2 linked regions of the Tunturibacter psychrotolerans genome follow. Each later gene encodes a partner of the first gene's protein in a complex. Links are inferred from orthologs where the notes say so. Each region holds a gene or a part of one and is shown on either strand. Other genes may lie near its edges. The genes, in order: groL and metK.

The links.
Region 2: the proteins of groL (region 1) and metK are in contact, whole or in part, in a cryo-EM structure (PDB 8P4O), measured with the Escherichia coli proteins. The link is inferred for Tunturibacter psychrotolerans from one-to-one orthologs.

What each region holds. Positions count from the first base shown.
Region 1 is NZ_CP132942.1:2,738,121-2,748,435, reverse strand. The notes cover bases 1,206-4,188. They hold groL (chaperonin GroEL), read left to right. Parts: upstream 1,206-1,851; coding sequence 1,852-3,525; downstream 3,526-4,188. Other genes in these bases: RBB77_RS11375 (class I SAM-dependent methyltransferase), read left to right, coding at 3,914-4,188; RBB77_RS11385 (co-chaperone GroES), read left to right, coding at 1,455-1,754. Also shown: RBB77_RS11395 (SDR family NAD(P)-dependent oxidoreductase), read right to left, coding at 1-554; RBB77_RS11390 (carboxypeptidase-like regulatory domain-containing protein), read right to left, coding at 578-1,147; more of RBB77_RS11375, read left to right, coding at 4,189-4,888; RBB77_RS11370 (PAS domain S-box protein), read right to left, coding at 5,015-6,574; RBB77_RS11365 (hypothetical protein), read right to left, coding at 7,005-7,958; RBB77_RS11360 (TonB-dependent receptor plug domain-containing protein), read right to left, coding at 8,053-10,315.
Region 2 is NZ_CP132942.1:5,391,828-5,408,210, reverse strand. Bases 6,076-8,955 are described here. They hold metK (methionine adenosyltransferase), read right to left. Parts: upstream 8,162-8,955; coding sequence 6,989-8,161; downstream 6,076-6,988. Other genes in these bases: RBB77_RS22625 (acyltransferase family protein), read right to left, coding at 8,351-8,955; RBB77_RS22635 (transglutaminase-like domain-containing protein), read right to left, coding at 6,076-6,838. Outside these bases: ahcY (adenosylhomocysteinase), read right to left, coding at 1-727; RBB77_RS22660 (MFS transporter), read right to left, coding at 936-2,249; RBB77_RS22655 (hypothetical protein), read right to left, coding at 2,266-2,568; RBB77_RS22650 (bifunctional transcriptional activator/DNA repair enzyme AdaA), read right to left, coding at 2,627-3,754; RBB77_RS22645 (C45 family peptidase), read left to right, coding at 3,856-5,271; RBB77_RS22640 (DUF3455 domain-containing protein), read left to right, coding at 5,418-5,927; more of RBB77_RS22635, read right to left, coding at 5,909-6,075; more of RBB77_RS22625, read right to left, coding at 8,956-9,517; RBB77_RS22620 (acyltransferase family protein), read left to right, coding at 9,829-10,965; RBB77_RS22615 (helix-turn-helix domain-containing protein), read right to left, coding at 11,015-11,524; RBB77_RS22610 (hypothetical protein), read left to right, coding at 11,777-13,303; RBB77_RS22605 (ABC transporter permease), read left to right, coding at 13,405-14,496; RBB77_RS22600 (hypothetical protein), read left to right, coding at 14,551-16,098; RBB77_RS22595 (hypothetical protein), read right to left, coding at 16,111-16,383. UniProt on the Escherichia coli protein: Catalyzes the formation of S-adenosylmethionine (AdoMet) from methionine and ATP.

The sequences.
Region 1 (10,315 bases):
GGAGCGATGCAGTTGACGCTGATCTCTGGGGCCCAGGCCTTGGCCATTGTCTGCGAGAGCATGTGCAGAGCAGCCTTCGAGGTGCAGTAGTGGGCATGCGTGGCCCAGGGGTGCAGGCCGCCCAGCGAGCCGATGTTCAGGATCCGTCCTTTGACGGCGCGAAGATGGGCGTATGCGGCTTGGGCCATGAGAAAAGGTGCGCGGGTGTTGGTGGTGAACATCGCGTCCCATTGATCGGCCGAGATCTCTTCAAGGGCCTCGGATGCGAAGATGCCTGCGTTGTTGACGAGAAGGTCGATGCGTCCGAAGTCGTTGATGACGGTGGAGACTGTTTGCTCGATATCTTCGGGGTTGCGGAGGTCGCATCGGATAGCGAGTGCGTCGACGTCGTGGGCCGCGAGTGCGTGCACCGTCTGCTCGGCTTCGGCCTGGGAGGCGAGATAGGTGATCACCACATCCGCGCCGCGTTCGGCAAGGGCCAAGGCAATGGAACGGCCAATGCGCTTAGCCGCTCCGGTTACGAGCACAGTCTTTCCTTTTAGCAGCCTGTCCATAAACTCCTTCTTGCTACTTTCCGTTATTGCTGGGGTGTTGAGTTCGGAGTCGCAGGCTGCTGCGAAGTTGCAGGGGGAGTACTGGGTGCCGGCTTGGCGGCAGGCGTGGTCGGTCTGACTGGCTCCTGGACGCCCGGCTTTCTGGTGGCGTCTTTGCCCTCATTGTTCACATAGGAGGAGATCTGTTCCTTTGGGCGGACCATGGCGATGGAGATCTCTTTGGTGGGATCGTTCACCTGATACTCCTCGGCAAAGGTGGCAAAACCGGGAGCGATGACCTGAACGCGGACGGTGCTGCCGGTGGGGATAACGTCGATGGTCGCTTTGCCGTCGGGGTCGGTTTTGACTTCGAGGTTGCCCTCGTCCTTGCCGTCCATGGAGGGGTTGAAGACGACCGCGGCATTCATGATGGGCTTGCCGTTGAACTTCTTGAGGACAGTGACCTCGATGTGCGAGGTGGCCGGGGGAGCTTTATACTTGCGGCCGCGCTTTACGGGAGCGTCCTGATCCTGAGCCTTAGTCGGGAGACAGGTTGCGAAGGCCAGCAAGAGAACGAGACACGAGAGAGACCAGACGGTGCGACGTGACGACATGGGCTCATTTTACGACTTTTGAGCTTGGATTGTGGGGATAGGTCCCAGACGGGAGAGTCTGGGCGAGGCTTGCGCGAGTTTCACTCACATTTCACGTATTCAGGTTGACAACAAGAGGCGGCCTGACTATCGTTAGCAATCGGAAGGCTTGAGTGCTAACAGCTCTCTGGTTTGCTTGTAAGCCGGGCCCTGTAGCCTGTTCCATTCATTTATTTGCGGCTGCGGCCAGCGGTTGACGGCCGATGCTGCGCTCAACAATCGCGGACGGCTTGCCGTTCGCCAAATCGCACTAAGGAGATGTAAAGCAATGGCGACAACATCGTTTACACCGCTGCACGACCGGATTCTGGTTCGGCGCATTGAAGAGGGCGAAAGCATTCGAGGCGGGATCATCATCCCGGATTCGGCAAAAGAGAAGCCGCAGCAGGGCGAGGTGATCTCTGTCGGCAAGGGCAAGTCGAACGACGAAGGTAAGGTATTTCCGCTGGATGTGAAGGCCGGCGACAGCATTCTGTTCGGTAAGTATTCGGGTACCGAGATCAAGATCGACGGCGAAGAGCTGCTGATTATGCGCGAAGAGGAAGTTCTCGGCATCCTCAAGAAGTAGCGACTGCGCGTCGAGACGAAACATGCTCCGGCGCGAAAACGGAACGTCGCAATATCAACATATTTGATCAGCTCTAGCTGAAAACAGGAGTAAGACAATGGCAAAACAGATTCTGCATGGAGAAGATTCGCGTCAAGCTATCCTGCGTGGTGTCAATATTTTGGCCGACGCAGTGAAGGTGACGCTTGGACCTAAGGGTCGCAATGTCGTTATCGAGAAGAAGTTCGGTTCGCCGACGATCACCAAGGACGGCGTGACCGTTGCCAAGGAGATCGAGCTCGCGAATTCGCTCGAAAACATGGGCGCGCAGATGGTTCGCGAAGTTGCTTCGAAGACTTCGGATGTTGCCGGCGATGGCACCACCACTGCAACTGTTCTCGCCCAGGCGATCTATCGCGAGGGTGTGAAGACAGTTGCTGCCGGAGCGAACCCGATGGCGCTCAAACGTGGTATTGACAAGGCTGTCGAGGCCATCATCGGCAAGCGCGATGAGAACGGCGCTCCGGTTGGCGGAGAACTGAGCAAGCTATCGAAGCCTGTCTCGGGCGATATGATCGCCCAGGTCGGGACCATCTCGGCAAACTCTGACTCTCAGATCGGCGTGATCATCGCGGAGGCGATGAAGAAGGTTGGCAAGGATGGCGTCATCACCGTTGAAGAGTCGCGCACGATGGAGACTCAGCTGGATGTCGTAGAGGGCATGCAGTTCGATCGTGGCTATCTTTCGCCTTACTTCGTAACCGACGCAGAGCGGATGGAAGTTGCCCAGGAGAATCCCTACATCCTGATCTACGAGAAGAAGATTTCGTCGATGAAGGACCTGCTGCCCCTGCTCGAGCAGATTGCACGCACCGCCAAGCCCCTCGTCATCATTGCTGAGGATGTGGACGGTGAGGCGCTTGCAACTCTCGTCGTGAACAAGCTCCGTGGCACTTTGAATGTTGCGGCTGTGAAGGCTCCTGGTTTCGGCGATCGTCGCAAGGCGATGCTGCAGGATATCGCGATTCTGACCGGTGGCAAGGCGATCACGGAAGACCTCGGCATCAAGCTCGAGGGCGTGAAGATCGAAGACCTCGGCACTGCGAAGCGCGTGACGATCGACAAGGACAACACCACCATCGTTGATGGCGGCGGTAAGGATGGCGATGTCGAAGGCCGCGTGAAGGAGATTCGCGCACAGATCGACAAGACCACCTCCGACTACGACCGTGAGAAGCTGCAGGAGCGTTTGGCCAAGCTGGTTGGCGGCGTTGCAGTGATCAAGGTGGGTGCGGCGACCGAGACCGAGATGAAGGAAAAGAAGGCTCGTGTCGAGGATGCGATGCATGCTACTCGCGCTGCGGTTGAGGAAGGTATCGTCCCGGGCGGCGGTGTGGCGTTCATTCGCTGCACGGCTGCGGTTGATACGGTGATCAAGAGCCTTGAAGGCGACGAGAAGATCGGTGCAACGATCATCCGGCGCGCGATCGAGGAGCCCTTGCGCATGATCGTCTCAAACGCTGGCGAAGAGGGCGCAGTCGTGATCGGCAAGATCCACGAATCGAAGGAGGCCAACTACGGCTACAACGCCGCGACTGGCGCCTACGAGGACCTGGTGAAGGCTGGCGTAATCGATCCGACCAAGGTAACGCGCACTGCACTGCAGAACGCGGCTTCGATTGCTGGGTTGATGTTGACCACCGAGGCGATGATCTCGGATATCCCGGAGAAGAAGGAAGCCGGCGGCGGCGGTCATCAGCATGGCGGCGGCGGTATGGACGGCATGTACTAAGAAGTTGTTTCAAGAAAAAAAGTGGAGCCCCGGTGCGCACCGGGGCTTTGCTGTTTTTGTTGGAGTTTTGAGGGGTATTTTGGAAAAAACGTGGTTTTGAACGTGGTTTTTCGATGGTGAAGTTGTGGTGTTTTGCATGGTAAACGTGGTGTTTTGGACGCATGTTTTTCGGTGTCAAAAAATACGCCACATGAATGGAACTTTTCTGTGGAAATTTTGATTTTTCTTGAAAGTGGAGACTATTGGCGTTGCGGAGAGTACCACCGACTGGCCTGGGTTGGGTTCGGACGAAGATTTGACGATTGGCTGACGACGGTGTGACAAGACCAGGGTCGGGGGAGTGATAGTTTTCTCTTGTTCCCATAGTCACGGGGAAGGCTTGTCACAAATGCCACAGGAGATGCCAGTCAGAACGTTGTTGAGGGCGACTCTACCGAAGAGTTTGTATGGAGGGCTTCGTTCCGTTAAGAGTTCTCCTGCACGTGCGTTTCAGTGGACGATGGACCGGTGCGGATTTGTGGTGGCGCGGAAGAGCGACTACTACTCCCCGCTGCCGTCGCGCGAAGCACTGAAGTCTACGAAGAGACGTTGGAGCGGGCCGAGTTCGCTGCTGGGTGTGGAGTACGACCTGGAGAGGATGAAAACGAAGCTGGCGGATCTGCTGGGCCGCTATCTCGGCGAATTTTCCGAGATATTCACCTCGTATGAAGAAGCGCTACAGCTTGGGTTCGGGCCTGGGTATCCGAGGTTCGATGCGGAGGTTCTGTATGCGATGCTGCGGGCGAGGAAGCCTGCGCAGTATGTCGAGGTTGGTTCGGGGCTGTCGACCTACTATGCGAGCCTTGCAGCGATGAAGAACGCGCGTGAGGGCTATCCGATGAAGATTACGTGCATCGAGCCTCATCCATTTGCTGCTCTGAAGACGCTCCCCGGGATTAGCGTCCTGCAGCAGGAGGTGCAGGATGTGGGGTTAGAGGTGTTTACTTCGCTCGGCAAGGACGATGTGCTGTTTATCGACTCGAGCCACATTGTTCGGGTGGATGGGGATGTGCCGTTCCTGTTTCTTGAGGTGCTGCCGGCTTTGCATTCGGGCCCGCTGATTCATATTCACGATATTCCGTTTCCGTATCACGGTCCTTATCCTGCGGAGTACTGGGTCTATAAGAGTGTCTGGCCGATGTGGTGGAACGAGTCGATGCTGCTGCATGCGCTGCTTTGCGGGAACAGCCAGTTTTCGGTGACGTTGTCGACTCCGTTGATTCGCCATCATGATGAGGCGTTTCTGCGGACGGTTGCGCCGGGGTATCGGGGGATCGACGAAGAGCCCAATACGTTTTCTTCGATCTGGATTGAGCGGGTTTAGCGGTGGATCTTTTCGCGGACCAGCTCGCCCCTGTGGAACTTCCGGTATGCAGACCATCCCGGAATAACTGACGGAAAGAGCATTTATCGTTACTCATTGCGTGCGGGACCTTGAGGGTTAGCGCAGCTATCTTTCGGATGATTCGTAGGTTGTGTGAAGTGGCAGGAAGATGCGGATGGTTGTGCCGTGCCGATCCGATTCACAGATGCTCTCAATGCTAATTCGCCCCCCGTGCCCTTCGACGAATTGCTTTGCGACGAACAGTCCAATTCCTGTGCCGACCGTAGCCCGTGTCGTGAAGAAGGCGTCGAAAACCTTCGGCAAATCCGTCGGGGCAATTCCTACTCCATCGTCTTCAACAATCAGGACAACCCCGTCTCCCGTACTCGAAGCATCACTAACGGAAAGCGAGAGCGTTCCACCCCTTGGCATAGCATAGATTGAGTTTGCAATCAGGTTAGAGACTACTTGCATTATCTCGCCCCGGCGAAGCACGATCTTGGTCGAAGGATCGATTGATCTCCTGACGGCAATGTCGACTGCGGTACAGCGCGGTTCGTAGATGGTGAGCGCATGCTCTACGATTTCACTGACAGACGCCAGGCTAGCCGCGGCATGCTCGCGATAGTACCCCAGAGTTTGCTTGGCGATATGGGACACACGTCCGAGTTCTTCTTCCGCGGTCGCCAGAAAGTTGCGGCCTTCGTCATCTGTGATCTTTGTTCGCAGCAGATAGAGCAGGTTCATTACCGCTGCAAGTGGATTGTTGACCTCATGCGCAATCGTCGCGGCCATGCGCCCCGTTGCGGCCATTTTCTCCGCTTGCAGAAGGGATTTCTCCATTCGCTTGCGGCTTGAAACATCACGAAGGATCTTGGATGCTCCAATCACCGTGCCCTCTTCATCCTTGATCGGCGAGACTGTAAGCGACACCTCAACAAGCCTTCCATCCTTGGTGAGCCGGACTGTTTCGAAGTGTTCGACCCGTCGCCCAGCGCGAACGCTTTCGATGATCGTCTTTTCGTCCGAGTGAAGGTGCTCTGGAATCAGTTTAAGAATCGAAGTTCCGATCATCTCGTCCGCTGAGTAACCGAAGACCCGTGTCGCAGCATCGTTCCAGCTCGTGATAGTACCGTTTAGGTCTTTGCTCACAATGACATCGTCGGAGGATGCGACGATCGCTGCGAGTTCGCCAAGACGTTTGGCACTCTCTCGCGTCCTCTCGCCGCTCTCCTGAAGTTGCTGTGCAGCGGTCATTTCACGAGTAATATCCTGGCAAACTACGAGTACACCGAGCGCGTCGCCGCCTGCCCCGAAGATCGGACTGTAGCTGTAGGTCCACCGGATATCCTGCAGTCTCCCATCTCGGAGGATCGGGACGACGGCGTTTTCGTGCGATACCGTCTCTCCATCATGCATGACGCGTTTCAGGTTTGGGCCGACGATATGCCAAGCGTCCCACCAGCACTCCTGGGCCGTTTGTCCCAGCCCCGAGGGATGTCTCTCGGCGAGAAGGGGAATAAAAGCATCGTTGTAAAGCTGTACCAACTCCCTACCCCAGAAAATCAGCGAGGGAAAAGCGCATGAAAGCATGAGGTTGGTCGATAAGAGGAGGGCTTCGGACCAATCTTCGATCGGTCCAAGCGGAGTTGCACTCCAGTCATGAGCCTGGATCAACTCAGCCATTCGGCCTGTGCTGCGTATCAGGCTTTCTGGATTACTTTCGGTTTTGCGATGAACTGACGATTCGATTGGCATTGGGAGAGTGAAACATTCAAACAGCTTGGCTGGATGGGCCAACCGCGAAACCTAAGCATTCACGAAGCTGCTCAGCAGAATACTCCCCGAGAGGAACGTTTCAACAGAGTAATTCCCTCTTCGAGGTGGAGCGGCCCTATCGGTAGCTTCAATATAGGGCAATTTTTGTGCAAATTTCGAACCTCGCTCGCATAAACAGGCTTCCGTGCAGCAGTGTCGCTCGGATGCTTAGTATAAATCGCTGAGTCACTTATCGAGTCTGATTTGTAACGACAACTCGTCATAACGGGAGTAATTCTCAATCCGCAGACGGCGGCTCCTCTTGAGGAGCCGCCGTCCGTGGTGAGATGTTTGTGGATTAGTTCGAAACGATGGTTCCTGGACGTACTTGAGAGGGGGCACGAAGCTTGGTCTTCGGCAGATCGGTTGAGGTTTTCAAACCGACGAGTTTCTTGTTGGAGTCTGCAGAGAAGGTGGCGACGTAGGTATTCGCGATGTCGTTCTGAAACTGTTTGAGGTACGGCGCCATGGAGACGGGGTTCTGGCCGGTGCTTTGGTAGAGGGAGAGGCCGCCGGTTCCCTCTGCTAGTTCAGCCAGGTAATTTTGTCCGCTGAAGCTGCCGCGGCCACGACCGAATCCGGCATCGTTGAAGAAGATGGAGTAGACGGGGACGCCTGCGCGCTGCGCGTCGGTGACCGTGGCGTCGACGTAGGGGCTGTTCTGATTAAGCGGGCTGGTGCTGCCGTTGTAGGGGTCGACGCCGTTGGTGATCATGAGGACGAAGCGTGGCTTGTGGGTGGGGCCTTCGCTACGCTGAACGGGGTTGATCTCATTCTCGGCGCGACCGGGCCAGTTCTTTACGAACTCAGAGAGACAGAAGTAAGGGCTGGCGCTAGAGCCGGGAATGCCGCTGGGAATGCGGATTCCCTGGGCAACGGCTGCGAGATTGGAGGTGAAGCCTGAGGCGCCTGTGCCGGGGAAGACTGTACCGTTCTGCATGTAGCCGACGTAGACTTCGGTGCCTGGGGGGAGGCCGGTGATGAAGGCACGCAGGTTGTTCATCTCGCGTGCGACGCTGGTGCGCAGGCCGTCGTCGATGAGGAGCGCGACCTGGGCACCGCCGGGCGGAATGGCAGTGAGGTTGGTGAGTTGGCTGGCGCGGTTGTCTACTTTGATCGTGAGGTTGTTTGCGGCGGGGCTAACGGGATTTTTCGAGTCGAATGCGACGAGAGCCTGGGTGGCAGTGAGGCCCTCCTGGGCGTTTGCTGCCGTTGCTGCGAGGAGAGTAAGTGCAAGCAGATATCGGGTCATTTTTGTTTCCCTTCGGTGAATTAGACGGTGCAGCGTGGCTCGGTGATTCAGAGAGCGCAAGAACATACAAGATAGAAACACCGAAGAGACAAACTTAGTTGCCACCACCGATACGGATCTTCATTCCGGCTCGGATGGTGAAGGGCAGGCCGGGATAGCCGATGGGGCCGATGTGTTGCTGGCTGAGAAGATTGTCGAGCTGCGTGAAGGCAGTGACGTGGCGGGTGGCGTAGTAGAGGATGTTGAGGTCTAGTTTGGCATAGCCGAAGTCGAGATCGCGGTTGGGGAGCAGGAGTGTGTTGCCGCCGTTGCGATCGTTGTGGAGCTGGAAGGTGGAGTCGTCGCTGCGGCTGGCTAACGCGCCGCTGATAGAGGCGGAGATTTTCTTGGATGAGTATTGGACGGCGAAGAAGCCTGTGTCGGGGGGCAGGCGGAAGGGACGGTTGCCGATGATGGGCGAGAGAGCGCCGATGGGGATGCCGGGGAGTTCGGGGTTGAATGCGGGAGTGACGTTGTCGGAGGTGAAGGACTGTTCGACTTGAGAGTCGAGGTAGGTGTAGCCGCCTCGGAGGAAGAGGCGAGGGAGTGGCTGGTATTGCAGCTCGGCTTCATAGCCGCGGGCGATGTAGGCGAGGGAGTTTAGCGAGGCGCTGGGTATTTGGAGAGCTATGTTTGCGGGGATGCCGAAGAATTGTTCGAGGCCGTTGGGCGCGAGGCGTTCGAGCTGATGGCTGAACTGGTTGTGGAAGTAATCGGCTTTGAGGATGAGCTTCTGACCGACGATGCTCTGGTCGACGCCGATGTCGAAGGTGCGGGAGCGTTCGGCGGAGATTGGGCGGATGTTGTAGGTGGCGATTGCGGATTGATTGCCGGTCTGATCGAGAAGCGTGGAGAGGCTGGTGAATTGATCTTCGAGGGTGGGCTCCTGAACGCCGGTGGCGCCGTTGGCTCGAATGACGGTCCCGCGAAAGAAATCGTTGCCTTGAGGGGCCATAACGTATGTGAGGCCGAAACGCGGTGTGCCTTCGGTGCCGTAGAGGTGATTGCGTTCGATGGCTCCGCCGAAGGAGTAGAAGACTCGATGGTTGAGATCGCCGTGGAGTTGGAAGGTGTATTGATAGTTGGTGCGATCGGCCTGCTGGTTGAAACCGCTGGTGGGGTTGTAGAGGCGGCCACGCTCGTCTTCGTAATGGAAGCCGAAGAGGGTGCCGATGCGGAAGGGAAAGATGTAATCGGTCTGGTAGTAGAACTCGTCACGGTTGTGGACGTTGTCGAGGGTGGGAGAGATGAAGGCAGCCTGACCGGTGGCGGTGTAGCCGTTCGCTCCGCGAAGGGTGACTATGTTGCCGTAGTTGATGGTGGGTTCGGTGATTCCGTCGATAACTGTGGTGGATTGGTCGAACTGCTGCTCTTGTTCGCGCTTGCGGGCGATGCCGTAACGCGCAAGGTTGTGCCAGTTCCCTCCTAGTACGTTTTCGATGGTGAGGCCGGAGTAGAGGTCCTGGTCGGCGTGTTTGCCGGAGGCGGAGAAGCCGTAGATGTCATGCGCCTGGGGGAGGCCGACGGCGGAGTCGGCGTTGCGGATGGTGAAGCGAGCGGAGGTGTTGGAGAGGATGTTGTAGCCGATGTTGGCGGCGCTGGTGATCAGATGGTATTGATCCCGCGGGAGGGCGTTGGAGGTGTTGAAGCGGCTGAAGGCGGCCTGGTAGTCGAGCCTGCTAAAGGCGCCGGAGAGGATGGCTTCGTTGCGGTAGGTGCGGAAGTTTCCGGCGTCGCCGGTGTAGTTGATGGTGGGACTGAGGAAGTTGCTGCTGGTGGTGGCGAGGTTGACGACGGAGGCTTCGGCGCCCGTGCCGTAGAGGGCGCTGTTGGCGCCGCGATAGATCTCGGGACCGTTGAGAGAGGTAGTGGAGACGCGGCTGAAATCGAAGTTGCCGCCTATGTCGGTGGCTGGGATGGTGTCGATGAGGATTTTGTTGGCGTCGGGGGGGCCTCCGCGTACGTAGAGGGTGATGGGACCGCCAGCCTGGCCTGTCTGGACGGCGTTGGTGCCGGAAACCTGGCGGAAGCCGTTGAGGAGATTGACTTCGGTATCGAGGTCTTTTTGCGGGATGAGGGTGATGGCGGCGGGGACCTGCTCGATGGGCGTGGAGATGCCGGAGGCGGTGATGGCGAGCTGTGGAGTGACCTTGGAGTACTCCATGACGATGCCGCGGGTGACGACAGAGGTGCGGCCACCGTAGAAGGCGTCGCTGATGCTGGGTGTGAATGGCGATTCTGCTGAGAGAAGGACGAAGCGACCGGAGAGGGAGCTGCGGATCTCGTAGGTTCCGTCCATGAGAGACATGGTGAAGGCG
Region 2 (16,383 bases), 2.7 Mb from region 1 along the record:
CATACAGGTTATCGAACTTCGATTTTGTAACTGAATCGTTTACGTTAATCGCTGGAACGAGCAGCGTGCCCTTCTCGAGCATCTTGTAGAGCCGGTGAACACCGGTCGTCGTCTCTTCCGAAACGCCGCGCCACTCCTTCGCCACATCCTGCCAACGCGTCGGGTGCTCTGCGTGCACCTTCTTCAGCAAAGCCTTGATTACATCCTCTTCGGTCGAACTCGAAGGCGAACTAACCCACTTGTCGCCCTTTTCCATCTCCACGCCCTTGTGAATCAGCAGCGTCACATCCCCGCCATCGTCGATCACAAGCTGTGGCCCAAGCAGTCCGCCCTTCCCGTCAGGGAACTTCAGCGACTCGTTCGTGCACCACCAGAACTCCTCCAGCGTCTCGCCCTTCCACGCGAACACCGACACACCTGCTGCAGCAATCGCAGCCGCTGCATGGTCCTGCGTCGAGAAGATGTTGCAGCTCGCCCAGCGCACATTCGCACCCAGCGCCACCATCGTCTCAATCAGCACTGCCGTCTGAATCGTCATATGCAGCGAGCCCGTCACGCGAACGCCAGCCAGCGGCTTACCCGCGGCGTACTTATTGCGGATCGACATCAAGCCGGGCATCTCCTGCTCGGCGATCTCAATCTCTTTCCGGCCAAAATCCGCCAGAGAAATATCTGCAACCTTGTAATCCACCGATCCCGCTGCCCTATCGATCGTCGCCGTCGCCATAGTGTGAAACCTCAAAATGCAGAATTTTTACTCAACCCAGAATACCATCGCAACCATTATTCCCCGGTGAAATAAGCTTCCCGCCGATTGAGCAGTTCAAACTCTTTCTGATTATTTTCAGTGAGATAGCAGGCTCTATTTCGTCAATTCCTCACAACCTTCATCTCCTGAAACGCAAGATGATTACAGAGAATTGTGCCCCAAAAACCTAACGGTTACTCTCCACAACCGGCCCGCTCTCTTTACTTCTCGCCACCAACGCCAAAGCCGCAGCGCCAAGCGCCATCGCGCCGATCAAATACAGCCCCCCGGTAAAGCTCTGCGTAGCATCCCGCAACCGCCCCGTCACATAAGGTCCTGCAAATCCACCCGCTCCACCCACCATCTGCAGAATCGCCACAGCCCCCGCCGCTGCTGTTCCGCTCAGCATACTCGTCGTCAAAGTCCAGAACGGTCCCATCATGCTCCACAGCCCAATCGCCGCCAGCGTCATCGCGCACAGCGCAAACACCAAGGCGTGCGCCCACGCCGCCCACGCAAATCCCAGCGCCGACAGCGTCAGACATCCAGCAATATGCCAACGACGTTCATTCCGCTTATCGGAACTCCATCCCACCACAACCGTCATCACCGCTGCCGCAAGGTAAGGAAACGTCGCATAACGCGCAATCAAAATCGCATCCCTCTCTCCGCCATGAGAGAAGCTCTGAAGGATCAGCGGCATCCAGAGATTCACAATATAAACGCCCACCTGGCTCACAAAATACACACCAGCCAACACCCAAAGCGCCGGCAGACGAAATGCATCCAGCAATCGATGATGCGTCGAAGCACCGAACCGCTCTCTGTCCCGCTGCAACTCACCCTCAAGCCAAACCCGCTCCTCCGGCTGTAACCAGGTCGCCTTGGCGGGTCCATCCTTCAATACGAACAACACCGAAATCCCCAGTAAAACAGTAGGAATTCCCTCCGAAACAAACAACCACTGCCACCCCGCTAAGCCGCCCACGCCGTCCAGCTTCAGCAAATAACTCGACAATGGCCCACCCACCACGCCAGCCAGCGAAGTAGCCGTCATAAACTTCGCCACTGCCCGCGCCCGTTCCTGCGTAGGAAACCAATACGTCAGGTAAATAATCATGCCCGGAAAAAATCCTGCCTCGCTCACCCCAAGTAAAAACCGCAGCACATAAAACGACTCCTTCGAGTGCATAAACATCATGCAGGTCGAGATCACGCCCCACGAGATCATTATCCGCGCGATCCATATCCGCGCCCCCACGCGCATCAACATCAGGTTGCTCGGCAGATCGAACAGCACCGAACCCAGGAAGAAAATCCCCGCCCCGGTCCCATACACCGTATTGCTGAAGTGAAGATCCCGCTGCAGATCATAAGCAGCAAACCCCACATTCACCCGGTCCAGGTAAGCCACGATGTAAAGCAGAAAAATATAAGGAATCAGCCGCCACGTAATCTTCGAATAAAGCGCTCGTCCATCCACAGCGACTGTCAAGACCATCCCGTTCCTTTTGGTTCTAGCTGCTCGATCCACCATGATGCACAGGAGGAATCACCTGCACCCGCCGCGCTTCGCAAAGCGATCTCCAACCCGCTATCGCCATCAGCAGAAAAAATCCAGCAAATCCCACTGCAACTCCCAATGCTCCAGCAACACCCAATAAAGTCACCCAAAGCGGATTGGTCTTGTCGGCAAAGTAGACGAACGCCGCGACAATATCCCCCAACACGAGCACCAGAGAGAAGAGCAGCACGCCGAGACTTGCTATCAGCCACTTCTTTGCGCTGTCAGGTATCGCCTTACTCAGCACAGCACTCACGAATCACCTATCCTCGCACGCAATCTTCGCAGACTCACTCCGGAGCCTACCATGCCCCCTACGCCCGCTCTGCCTCCAGCAGCCGCCGCTTCCGCTCAACTCCCCATCGATACCCAGTCAACTCCCCACCCTTACCCACCACGCGATGACAAGGCACAGCAATCGCAACCGGATTCGCCCCGCAAGCCCCTGCCACGGCGCGCGAAGCCGTCGGCGCTCCCAACTGCAACGCAACCGCCGAGTAACTCCTAGTCTCTCCCCGTGGAATCGCCTGCAGCGCCTTCCAAACCCGCTGTTGAAACGCCGTCGCTCTCACATCCAGCGGAAACGTAGCCGCCAGCGGATGCTCCCCAAGCTGACTCGCCACAAACGCAACCGCATCCGCAAGCCACCCAGTATTCCCCTTAGCCACCACAAGCTGCGCCTTCGAAAACTGCTCCCGCAGCCCAGCGACCAACTCCTTATCATCCTTCCCAAAAGCAATCGAGCAGATCCCCACATCCGTCGTCGCCACCAGCATCCTCCCCAGCGGACTAGCCGCCGTGCAATACCGAATCAGCAACCCAGCCCCACCCTCCCGCATTACTCGCGGAGTCATCCCCAGCGTCGCCGCACTCTTCTCATACAACCTGCTGCTCGATCCAAACCCCGCCTCATAGATCGCATCCGTAATCGGAGCCTTCGCCTTCTTCGGCTCCCGCACCTTGCTCTTGAATCGCTCCAACCGCGCCTCTTTCGCATACTGCCCAGGACTCACACCAAGCACACGCTTGAACCCGCGAAGAATCGTCAGTCTTCCCACGCCAGTTGCCTTCGCCACATCGGCCAACCGCGTCCGCGTCTCGGAGTCCGCGTTCTCCCGCATATACTCCGTCACCGCCGCAATCGCGCCTGCCTGCGGATCCGGCTTCGCTTCGGCCCTGTCCGGTTCACACCGCTTGCAAGCACGATATCCAGCCGCCTCAGCCAGCGCCGGGGTAGGGAAGAACGTCACATTTTTCCGCGAAGGCCGCCGACTCGCACAACTGGGCTTGCAATAAACCTTGGTCGTCTTCACGGCATACACAAACTGCCCATCCGCACTAGCATCCCTCCCCAGCACCTGCTGCCACTGCTTCCCGGGAAAGTAGCTCGGAACCACCACATCGCTCTTCATCGCACTCGTCATCTCGATTGTCTCTATCATTCCAGTATCCTCCCATCCCTCGAAAATCCCCACACTCCGTTTCGTTCACCCAAACTCACATCATGTATCCTCATCGCAACCCAGAACAGGAGAACCCCGGGATGCGCCTCTGCTTTGCTGCCTGTATCCTCGCCGCGTTTATCTCTACTGCCGCTCTCGCCCAGCCATCAGACCCCCGCCTCAAAAACTCCTACACCTTCCAAAAAGATGGCTGGACCTACATCCATCTCGAAGGCACGCCCAGCGAAATCGGTTTCCAGCACGGCTATCACCTCGCCCCCCAAATCGCGGACAACCTGCAAACCATCGAGCTCGAAAACACCCACGAAGCAGGCAAGCCCTGGACCTACTTCCGCGCGATCGCCCACAACCAGATCATGCCCCGCATCGAACCCGAGTATCTCGCCGAACTGCAGGGCATTGCCGACGGCGTCCAAGCCGCGGGCCAAAATATCGACATCCTAGACATCGTCGCCCTCAACGCACACCTCGAGGTCTCCGACTACTACATCCCCTGGCTCTTAAAGCAGCAGGGAAAAACCGCCCCAGCCGCTCTCGTCGCGCCCGGCCGCTGCAGCGCCTTCATCGCCACCGGTGCCGCCACCAAAGACGGCAAGATCGTCATCGCCCACAGCAACTGGTCCGCCTACATGGAAGGCGAGCGCTGGACCACCGTCTTCGACATCGTCCCCACCAAAGGCAATCGCATCCTCATGGACGGCAGCCCCGGCCTCATCCACAGTGGCGACGACTTCGGCGTCAACTCCGCCGGCATCATGATCACCGAAACCACCCTCCCCATGTTCCAGGGCTGGAACCCCTCCGGCGTCCCCGAGTTCATCCGCGCCCGCAAAGCCATGCAGTACGCCAACAACATCGATCAGTTCGTCTCCCTCATGCGCGAAGGCAACAACGGCGGTTACGCCAACTCCTGGCTCGTCGGTGACCGCAAGACCAACGAGATCGCCTATCTCGAACTCGGCCTCAAGCACACGCCTCTAACCCGCAAAACCACCGGCTACTTCGTCAGCGCCAACTTCCCCGTCAATCCCGACCTCATCCGCGACGACACTCCCGGCTTCGACACCCACGACATGAAGAGCACCATGAACGCCCGCCACGTCCGTGCCGAAGAGTTCGTCCAGCAGCATCTCGGCCAACTCGACACCGCCCTTGCCGAGCAGTATCTCTCCGACCACTACGACAGCTACGATCACAAAGTAGTCGCCGCCCGTCGCAGCCTCTGCGGCCACGAAGACGCTTCCAAAGATCCCGAACCCGCCTGGGACTCGCCACCGTACTCCCCCAGCGGAGCCGTAACCGGCAAGGTCATGGACGCCGCCATGGCCGAACACATGAGCTTCATCGCCCGCGCGGGCCATCCCTGTGGCGAAGACTTCATCGCGGCACCCTTCCTCGCCGCGCATCCCGAGTTCAACTGGCAGGCGCCCGTCCTCCACGACATGAAGGCTGGCCCATGGAGCACGTTTACCATTACCCAACACCCAGGCTCATAAAAACGCTCCAACAACCTGCACACGCTTAAGCAAATCAGAGAAAGCGCAATGGTGAAGATACGGGTTCCCAATGTCTCAATACTGAGACATGAATTTCGTCCTCAAAGGCTATACACCAGCGAAGTAACCACTTTAGACTCAGTCTCATGCGAAGCGTGATTCGAACCATCCTTCTCCTCACAACGTGCTCAGCCTTCTCACTCGTCGCACAAGCTCAAGACCACACGCAACCCCCATCCGACCAGCACCCCATCCTCACCGTCACCGGCAAAGGCGTGCAGATCTACATCTGCCAGCAGGGCCCAGCAAACTCGCAATGGATCTTTCAGGCGCCCGAAGCCATCCTCACTGATTCCTCCGAAGCTCCGATAGGCACCCACGGCGCAGGCCCCATCTGGAAATCAAAGGACGGCAGCACCGTCAAAGGCGATGTCCTCCAAAAATCCGCATCCCCCGACCCCGACGCCATCCCCTGGCTTCTCCTCAAAGCCACCACCCCCACCGGCTCCGGCGTCATGTCTCATGTCGAATACATTCGCCGCTCCGACACTCACGGCGGTATCGCACCCACCACCACCTGTGACGCCGGACACCTCAACGCCTCAGCCCGCGTCCCCTACTCCGCCACCTACACCTTCTACTCCGCCAAACCCTGAACCGCCCCTGCCGAGCCACGATTCGCGGACGTCACCACAGGCTCCTGCGCGATCGTGCCCGGCAGAGTAGGCACAGTGGTCCCATCCTCCAGCACCTCATAGCTATCGACATAGAAGTTAGTCAAAACCGCATTCCCGAACGAAGTTGTAATCGCCACATCTGCCGCATCCCGCCCCGCGGCCATCAACACCCGCCCAATCCGCGGTTCGTTATGCCGCGCATCCATCGTCATCCATCGTCCATCCAAAAACACCTGATACCAGGCGCTAAAATCCCCTGGCCCGCTATAGGGCCAGCGAATATCCCCGAGATACCCCGTCACATATCGCGCCGGAATATTCTGGCACCGCGACAGTGTAATCGCGAGATGCTGATAGTCCCGGCACACGCCAATCCGCTCGGTAAAAACATCCATCGCAGTTTTGGTCGGCCTCGCCGTCTTGTAGTTGAACATCACCTTCTCATGCACCCAGTCGCGAATCGCTGAAGCCTTCGTCCATCCAGGTGTCATCCATCCGAACAAATCCTGCGAGATGGGTCCAAATTTGTCGACCTCGCAGTATCGGCTAGCCAGCAAATACTGCAGCACCTCCGACGGCAAATTCTCCACCGGAACCTGCTTCGCATGAGCGTTGATTGGGTCGGCCAGCCCCTCCATCTCAACAACGCTCGTCCCGCTCAAGCGAATCGCGCCCGCCCGCGCCACAAACCGAGTGCACCGATTCCCAAACACATCGCGATACTCCGAGACCGGAATGTTGGCCTTCGTTTCGAGGTCGATGTGCTCAACCGCCAGCTCATTGCCAGCTCTCACCTGCGGCTCAAGCGACGGGTGCAGGTGCAGCATCGCCATCATCGGCGTAGGCACGGAAAGATGAAATTGAATGTCGAATTCAGACTTAACAAGCATCGAAAACCCTCTTTTCAACAGGGGTTGGTCTTAAGTGGGATGCAATTAAGCGATAGCCAGCAGTCTAACCCCGTCCTCTCGAATCTCCACCACAAAAAGAAAAGGCAGGCCCGAAGGCCCGCCACTTTCAAATCCATCCAAAAGAAAAATCTAGTTGGAAGCCAACTGCTTGACCCCGGCCTGCTGCGCCAGTGCAGCAGCCTTGTCGGTCTTCTCCCACGTAAAGCTCTCGCCCTTGCGGCCAAAGTGACCATAAGCAGCGGTCGCCTTGAAGATCGGCTTGCGCAGATCGAGACCCTCGATGATGCCCTTCGGCGTCAGCGAGAAGTTCTTCCGAACCAGCTCTTCAAGCTTCGTCTCATCGACCTTGCCCGTGCCAAAAGTATCCACCAGCACGCTCACCGGCTCTGCCACACCGATCGCGTAGGCCAACTGCACCTCGCAACGATCCGCCAGCCCAGCCGCGACGATGTTCTTCGCCACATACCGCGCCATGTACGCTGCCGAACGGTCCACCTTCGTCGCGTCCTTACCACTGAACGCTCCGCCGCCGTGCCGGCCCATACCGCCATACGTATCGACGATGATCTTCCGACCCGTCAAACCCGTATCGCCCATCGGTCCGCCGACCACAAACCGGCCCGTCGGATTGATGTGGTACTTCGTATCCTGGTCCAGCAACTCCGCAGGAATCACAGCCTGAATCACGTTCTTCAAAATGTCCGAGCGCAGTTCTTCGTTTCCAACGTTCTCCGCGTGCTGTGTCGAAATCACCACCGCATCCACCCGCTTCGGCTTGTGGTTGGAGTCGTACTCCACCGTCACCTGGCTCTTGCCATCCGGCCGCAGGTACGCCATCAGGCCATTCTTGCGAACCTCGCTCAGCCGGAAAGCCAGCTTGTGGGCCAGCGAAATCGGCGTCGGCATCAGCTCCGGAGTCTCATTGGTCGCGTAGCCGAACATCATGCCCTGGTCGCCGGCTCCGCCAGTATCAACACCCATGGCGATATCGCCAGACTGCTTATTGATCGTCGAAATCACCGCGCAGGTATTCGAATCGAACCCATACAGCGCGTTGTCATACCCAATCGCGGCAACGGTCCCGCGCACCAGGCTCTGAAAATCGACATAAGCCTTCGTCGTGATTTCGCCCGCGATCACCACCAGACCCGTGCAGGTCAGCGTCTCGCACGCCACGCGGCTATAGGGATCCTGCGCCAGGCAGGCGTCCAAAATCGCATCGGAGATCTGATCCGCAATCTTATCCGGATGCCCCTCGGTCACTGACTCACTGGTAAACAGAAAACGGTCGCGCTTTGACAAAATAATTTCCTCCAACAAAGATTCAGAACGGAATCGAACCCGGCTCTTGAGATGACTCCCCTATTTTACGCAGGATGTGATCCCCATGCCAAAGTTCGACAGCCATCCGCGAGCCCCGGCTCCTGAAATGTCGAATCCGGCAGTAAACGGGTCAGCAGGCAGATTTACAGCCGTCTCAAGCCATAACCCTCATGAAATCAGCCAGGTCTCGGGACGGACACCACTTTCTCGGGCCTCAGCCCTCGGTTGGTTCGAGTCTTCAAGACCGTCCCGTCCCGGCGTAGCAGGTTTCGCCAATCTGTGGCCAAGCCGCATCATCGGCTTCTCCAGCAGGTAGTAGCTCGCCAAGCTGAATCCCAGCATCGCAACATACCTCAGCCCTGTCGTCTGCACCAGTTGCAGTGGTCGCCAGCGAGCCGCCGGGAGTGTCACGTAATGCGTAAGAAACAGCATCTGCCAGAGGTAAAGACTGTAAGAGATCCTCCCGATAAATCGCAAGGGTGGCAGCTCCAACATCCGTCCGGTTAATGAGGTCGGATGCACCAGCGTGCTCACAATCATCGGCGGATAAATGCAGATCCACGCAAAGTGATTAAACCGCCCCTGGTGAAACGTCACCGCGCTCCAGAGTGCCGCAGCGATTATCCACGCTACCCATGGCCGCAGCCACCGTTGAAGCCACGCAAGCACCTCCGAACGACGAAGCAGCAGCGCGACAAGTGCCGCCAGCAAAATCCCCTCGACCGCAAGATCGGTTCGAAACTCAAGCAGCCAACCGAACTGCAGTCGCGGATGCCGAAGTACAACAATTCGCCACACCTCGAGCAACACCACCGCCGCCGCCATCGTCCGGATACGGTATCGGCGAAACAGCAGCAGAAAACCCGGAAGCAGCAGATAAAAATGCTCTTCCACCGACAGCGACCAGTAGTGTGCCGTGTACCAAGACCCCGGTCCAAAGTGCAGCGGCAGTACGTTCCGTATCAGCAGTACCGAATAAAGTATGCCGCGCGGCTCTGCCCCGATCGCATGAAACAGCATCAGCAAGCCTATAACTGCCAGGTAAGCCCACGCCGCAGGCTGGATGCGACAAACCCGCCGAATGTAAAAACCCTTTACGTCGATCCGGCCCCTGATCTGCTCTTCTTCGAGCAACCGCGTACAGATTAGGATCCCACTCAAGGCAAAAAACAGATCTACCCCGCGTGCGCCGTAGTAATGGAACCACTGCGTTGACACCCACCCAACACGATGCACGATGTCGTGGTTAGATATCACCGCCAGGATCGCCAGCGCCCGCCATCCATCCAGGGTAGGAAGGTAGCCTCGCACATGTCGAACAGGTGCTTCGGTCAAACTTGGCCTTCTTCCTCGAGTTTTTTTATCCGCTGTTATTTGATAAAGGGATCGTGAGATTCACCAGTGCGGCGAAACCATGGATCTCCCCACTCAAACACGACCAAATTGTATATGCAGGAGTGATCCTTTGGAGTCCCCCTTCAAGACGCGATCAAGACTCAGACACCTGAGTCGCTAAGGGATCACCTGCCGTGCAGCGTAAACTTCCACACCGCAATGATTGATTACCTCAATCGAGGTATTACTGACTATGTGAGTTCGTTATCATTTATCAGCTATCAAAACGTAACGGCGTGGCGGAGGCCTCGATGGAGATGTTGCTCGATCGACCTGAACGTTCAGTTTCTGGACCAGATCAGGCGAATGCTGTACTTGTGCGGCACATGCCCGGCGTGGACCTCCTCCGTGGAACCGCAATCCTTACCGTGATCTTTTTTCACGGCTTCTTCTACAGCGTGCCTCTCTTTCCATGGCACAACCGGTTTGCCGAGTCCCTATTCAATCTCACCGCTTTCGGCTGGACCGGCGTAAATCTATTTTTCACTCTCTCCGGGTTCCTGATTACAGGAAATTTGATCGACTCGGACGCAAAGCCAAACTTCTATTCACGCTTCTACATTCGCCGCGCTTTGCGTATCCTTCCTGCGTATTTTTTGATTCTGATCATCCTGGGAGTAACCCGGACTACGTCGCTGAGCTACCTCGCAGTGTGCGCTCTTTTTCTAGCCAACTGGCCAAGGCTGTTGTTACATGGCTCCTTTGCGATCTACCCAGTTTTGTGGTCGTTGGCGGTGGAAGAGCAGTTCTACGCGGTGTGGCCGTGGTTGTACCGCCAACTTCACAAGAAAGGTTTGCTCATTTTCTGTCTGGCGATAATTCTGTTTTGTCCTGTCCTGCGAGGAATTACGATTAGCGTGTCCAAGGCCGACATCTTCAGCAAAACATTCATGATTGGTGATAATCTCGCGGTGGGATCCGCAATCGCCATCCTCTGCAGGTCCCAGAGGGTATCCCTTAGAGCACTTCGCAACATCGGCGCAGCTGCCGTCTGCATTCCTGGCTTGATCCTGCTGGTCCTGTCGAATATGGGCAGCACAATCAAAGGGGACGCAGTGGGAGCTAGCCTCGGATACTCTATGCTGGAGTTCTTGACCGGCGGACTGTTGATCTTGATGCTCTATGCCTATCGAAAGAAGCCGATTCAAAAAGGGTTGGGATTTCTTCTTTTCTTTAGCGAAATAAGCTACGGACTCTACCTTATTCATATGCTTTGCGAAATGTTCTACGATCGCATCTTCGGTGATGGCTACCTGACCCATGCGGGTGCTCTTCTACTCCGGTTCTGCGTAGCAAATGGTGTCGCCATTTTGCTCGCAACCTTATCGAAGCGATACTTTGAGAATCCCATCATGCTCTTGAAGCAGCGAATTCCCCAAGCGCGCTAGAGCGCGAGGTAAGTTATCGCTTGCTCGGGTACATCGACGACCATTGATTTTATGGGATCAAACGCCCGTGAAGGGCGAACTTCCACACAGCCCAGCCCAGAACTCCCAGCATTGTCACCATGGTTCCAACGCCCATCCAGCGCAGGTTCTGCTTCGGCTGGACGCCGCTTCTGTTCCTTCGGACATTTTCTGCGAACTCGGTCCAGTCAGTATTTCCGTTCTCAGTGCCGCTCTCTCGCAGACTCGCCTCGAACCGTTCGATCCAGGGCGTCTCTTCCAATCCCACCGCAGTCAGATAGCTACGAACAATACCCTTTCGGAACACCCCTCCCGGCAACGAGTCATACTCGCCGGCTTCAAGCGCCTCCAGGTGACGCACCGAGATCTTAGTCTCCTCGGAGATACTCTCCATCGAGACCTTGCGCCTCATGCGCTCCCGTCGTAGCTCGTCGCCGAATCGCTCCATTCGCTCCGTCCAACTGTTATCGGCACGAAGCTGTTTCCAGCTCGCACCAACGTAATTCATCGAAGAATAGACCGGAGGATTTGTCAAAGTCAAAGCCACTTTTGGGTGATAAGCGTCCCACCTACCATATTGGAACCACGCCGGTTAGAACCGTTACTCTCTGGTTATCTCCCGCATTCCACCTAAGGGGTATTTCTTTGACGATCCGCGCTTCCGCTCGCTATCATCGCAATAGAAGCGTCGATCGAGCGAATCCGTGACTTTTGGCGGTCCAACCTAAAGCTCCGCCCCAGTGCCCGCAGGCTTTCGGAAGCCGTTCCAGTCCCTGGTTGAGAAAGAATACGAGTGCGTCTCCCCTTTCCCGAAAAAATTTCGATCGTCCCCGCCTTCTTCTTCGCGTTGACACTCTGCCTCATCCAGATATCCCAAGGCACCCATGCCACCTTCGCGCTAGCGTGTTTCTTCTACATCCTCGTCGCCACACACGGATTTAATGTTGCTGGGGGGTTCACCCGGACCTCAGGTGCCTTCATCTTCTTCAACTCAGTGCTCGGCGTCATCGTCGGGCTCTGTATGAAGGCCTATCTTGGAGAGCCCGCAGACAGCAACCTTTTGTCCCCTGACCTCACCATCAGAGTCGTGCTCGTGGGCATGTGCATGATGGTCGTAGCAATCTATCTCACTCGAAGGATTACTCCCAAGCGCGCCCTCTTGGGAAGGATGGTTACAGACGCCAAGATGCAGACAGCCACCGTCGGCTGTCTCATCGCTGGAGTTCTGCTTAATATCGCCTTCGTCGTTTTTCCCTCTGGAAGCGGCTCTGTCCTAAGCGCCCTCAACCAGCTCAATCGCTTTTTTCCCATGGCGGTCGTCCTCGGAACTCTCAACACCATCCGTCGCAGCGGCGGCAGGCGGAGCATTAACCTCCCCGCTCTCCTCGCTGGCTTCCTGATGTTTTGGGTTGGCCTCTTTGGATTTTCTAAAGAGGGAATGTTTGCTCCCTTTGCCGCCTGGATCCTGACCGCGGCCTCCCAACGATATAAGCTCAATCGAGCGCAAATCATAGGTGCGATCCTCGCCACCATCTTCATATTTCGATATCTCGTTCCCTACGCTCAATATGGAAGAAACTTTCGAGAAGAAAACGGCGGGACCAGCTTCGCGACCGTATTCAGTCTCATTACAAATTTGGGATACGTTCGCGAGCAATACCTGCAGAGTTCTGAGGATTCGTACGAGGAACGGATCCTCGGTTACTTCAACACCCCTCAGGGTTTCTTCGATCGTCTCCAGATGCTCTCGATCGACGACGCACTCATCAATCAGACGGGACTATCCGGCAACTTTGGCGCCTACCCCATTGTCTTGGCTTTCGAGAACGTTGTTCCCCACTTCATCTGGAAGGACAAGCCCTCGATCCTGATCGGAAATATCTGGGCACACGAAGTGGGCTTGTTGGGCGAGTCGGACGAAAGCACTGGAATCTCCTTCTCTTCGACCGCAACGGGCTTCCACATGCTCGGTTGGACAGGAATCCTCCTTCTCGCCCCTGCTATTTGGACTCTGCTCTTTACGATCTTTGATTCTCTCTGCGGCGATACCCGTCAGACTCCCTGGGGGCTACTGGTAATGGTTCTCTATGCTCACGCGGCTCCTGAAGGCGATCTTCCAAGTCTCATCTACATCTGCTTCTACACCGCGTTTGGCATCATCTTTGCCGCTGTCGTAGGTGCTTATGTGATGCCGGTACTTGGAACCCTTTTCATAGGTCCCGAGGGCATCGAGCTTCGCCGAACAGGGTCTATCCGAAGCATCGCTGGCCGCATCCTCCTTCCCCCTCCGTCGAAGCCGGATCAACCTCACACCCCTTGATCACTCCAGATGACCGCTCCACCCAGCGGCACCGCCCAACGGTATAGTCAAGCACCAGCATCCCTCCCTTGCCGAGCGGATTCCCATACACTGGTACAAGAATGAACAAATTAGTTGCCGGCAATCTGGTCCACCGTCCCCTCCGCTCGCTCATCAGCTGCCTCGCCATCGCCATCGAGGTCATCATGATCCTCTCCATCACCGCGATCCTCATGGGCAAGCTCAACGGATTCAAGACCCGCCAGAACGGCATCGGCATGGACATGTTCGTCCGCCCCAACACCGCCAGCAACCTCATCGGCATGAGCCCCGCCGGGGCCTCTATCAAAGTCGCTGACGTCCTCGCGAAGATCCCCCACGTCGTCGTCTCGGCCCCCGTCAACGTCCAGATCAACAGCTCCCTCGACACCATCTACGGCATCGACTTCAAGAGCTTCGACGCGCTCCTGCCCTTCACCTTCCTCTCCGGCACCCCCTTCCAGGGCCCCGACGACGTCATCCTCGACGACTACTCCGCCGCCGGCAAAAAGGTTGGCGACCACATCAGCATCCTCAACCATCCGTTCCGAATCTCGGGCATCGTCGCCCACGGCAAAGGCGGCCGCAAGTTCGTCCCCATCGACACCATGGGCTCGCTCACCGGCACTGAGGGTAAAGCCACCATGTTTTACCTCCGCACCGAAGACCAGCCGAAGTATCAGGACGAAGTCCGCAAGGCGATCCTCGCCACTCCCGGCATGAGTACCTACAACGTCGCCACCGCCGAGGAGTATCTCTCCTCTATCTCCCCCGACCGACTCCCCGGCTTCAACATCGGCCTTCAGGTCGTCATCGGCATCGCCGTCATCATCGGCTTCCTCGTCATCTTCCAGTCCATGTACACCGCCGTCATGGAGCGCACCCGCGAGATCGGCATCCTTAAATCCATGGGAGCCTCGCGCTCCTACATCGTCGGCATCGTCCTTCGCGAGACCGGCGTCCTCGCGACCATCGGCATCGTCCTCGGCATCGCAGCCAGCTTCGCCCTCAGCGCCGCGCTCGAAGCCCGTTTCCCCACACTCGACTTCGTCATCAACGTCCCTTACGTCTGGAAGGCGACCCTCATCGCCTTCATCGGAGCTCTCCTCGGCGCGCTCTACCCAGCTCTCAAAGCCGCCAGCAAAGACCCCATCGACGCCCTCTCTTACGAGTAGGCAAAAACATCGACAACTCATTTCGACAGCAATTCAAACGAACCCGGGCGAGGTGTGGCACAAGTGAATGCATGGATCAATCGAGCATATCGTTGGGCTGCCCTGGCTTTGTTGATTTGGCTTCTTGTCTGGATCGGCATCTCCTGGGCAGGCGTTCAGGATGACGCATTCATTCACCTTCGCTACGCCGAAAATCTTCTCCACACTCACCTCGTCACCTACGACGGAGTCCATCCCAACTACGGCGCATCGAGCCTTCTCTACATCTACCTCCTGTCGTTCCTCCGCCCTCTTTCGGCATCTCCGAATCTCCCGCGCCTGGTCTCAAGTTGCATTCACGTTCTTCTCTTAGTTGGCGTGGCCGTACTCTTCTTCCGCGCAACTCCACGTGAGTCGTCGCTCGCCCGTCTCCTCGGGCTTATTGTGATGACCCTCCTCGTTACGCCTTCCTCTGTTCGCTGGCTGGACGACGGCATGGAGACCGGCATCGCTCTCTGCTTCGTCGCTCTAATCTGCTGGCTCACCTTTCGCGAATCCGAAGACAACTCTGTCACCCCCGTCCGATACGCTGCCTGCACGGTTCTAGGCTTCCTTGCGGTCTTCCTCCGTGTCGAACTCATCCTCCTGTGCGGCATCGGGTCGCTCCTCATTGCGTGGAAACATATCTTCGCTCCGGACTCGAATTTCAACCTCCGCCTGCGATCGATCCTGAGCGCGAGTCATCTGCTCCTCGGCGGCCTTCTGGCCATGCTTTTTATCGTCATCAAAATGCATCACCTGCTTCCCGACACAGCGAAGGCAAAGGCTGACGGCATCGCCGACTGGCAGGTGGCTTTTAGCGTTACTGCAAAGGTCCTCGCAGGCGGGCTCTCCTTTGGAGCCGGGATCTTCATCTTCTGGCTCCTGACCCTCTACCTGCTGTTGCGCGCGTCACGGCTCTCACCGCGTGCCTTGGTCGCCAACTCCATCTTTCCTATCCTGTTTTCGATCGCGGCGATTCGGGGACAGCAGATTCAGGGAGCTCGATACTTCGTCTGGTCATTCTTTTTCTCGGCCCTGTGGAACAGTCTTGAGCTGACGCTTCGCCCGATCGAGAGTGAATCAAAAAGTCCCGTACTCTTGCCGGCCTACTGCTTCCTGGCCCTCGCTCTATTTGCCCTGCCGATCGAATCGAAGGTGATGTATCCGTTCTTAAGAGATCGCGCCACTCTCGTCCGCAGCTTTCAGAGCAATCACCTCGAGACCCTGGAAGGCAAACGTGGAATTGCCTTCGATATAGGCCAAATCGGTTATTTTTCTCGCGCGGATATCTGCGACCTCGCCGGTCTGGTCAACGGCAGAAGCAACGCTGGCCTTACAGAAGACCAGCATTTTACCCGCTGCGTCGCGACGAACCCCGACTTCCTGTTTCTCCACGCCGAGGCGGTTTACGCCATCAGCCATTACTTGCCAATCAAAGACTGGCAGCTCTGCGGGCTCTATCCCTTCCGAAGGGTGGATAAGACGGACCAGCACTACCTCCTGGCACGACGCTCCGAAGCGCTCGAAATCTGCAAAGATCCTCCACCGACGCCGCCCGAACTACAGCCGCTTTTGCAATAAGACGAGTTCTTCTCAGGATCTCTCCGTCAAAGTGTGAACCTCACCCTTGGTCGTGGACAGAAACCGCTGCATCGCAATCTCGATGGTCAGAGGCGCCAGCGCCAGTGCGAACGGCAAAAAGATCCGCACCTCCTTCACCCTCCCCACCACCATCCACATTCCAAGAAAGATCAACGCCCCCACCAATACCGCCACTCCACCTGCCTCCATCTGAAACCTTCTCCGCCCCACCATCCACACAGTCCACGCGAACGGTCCCATAAACAGCACAAAAGGGATCCAGCC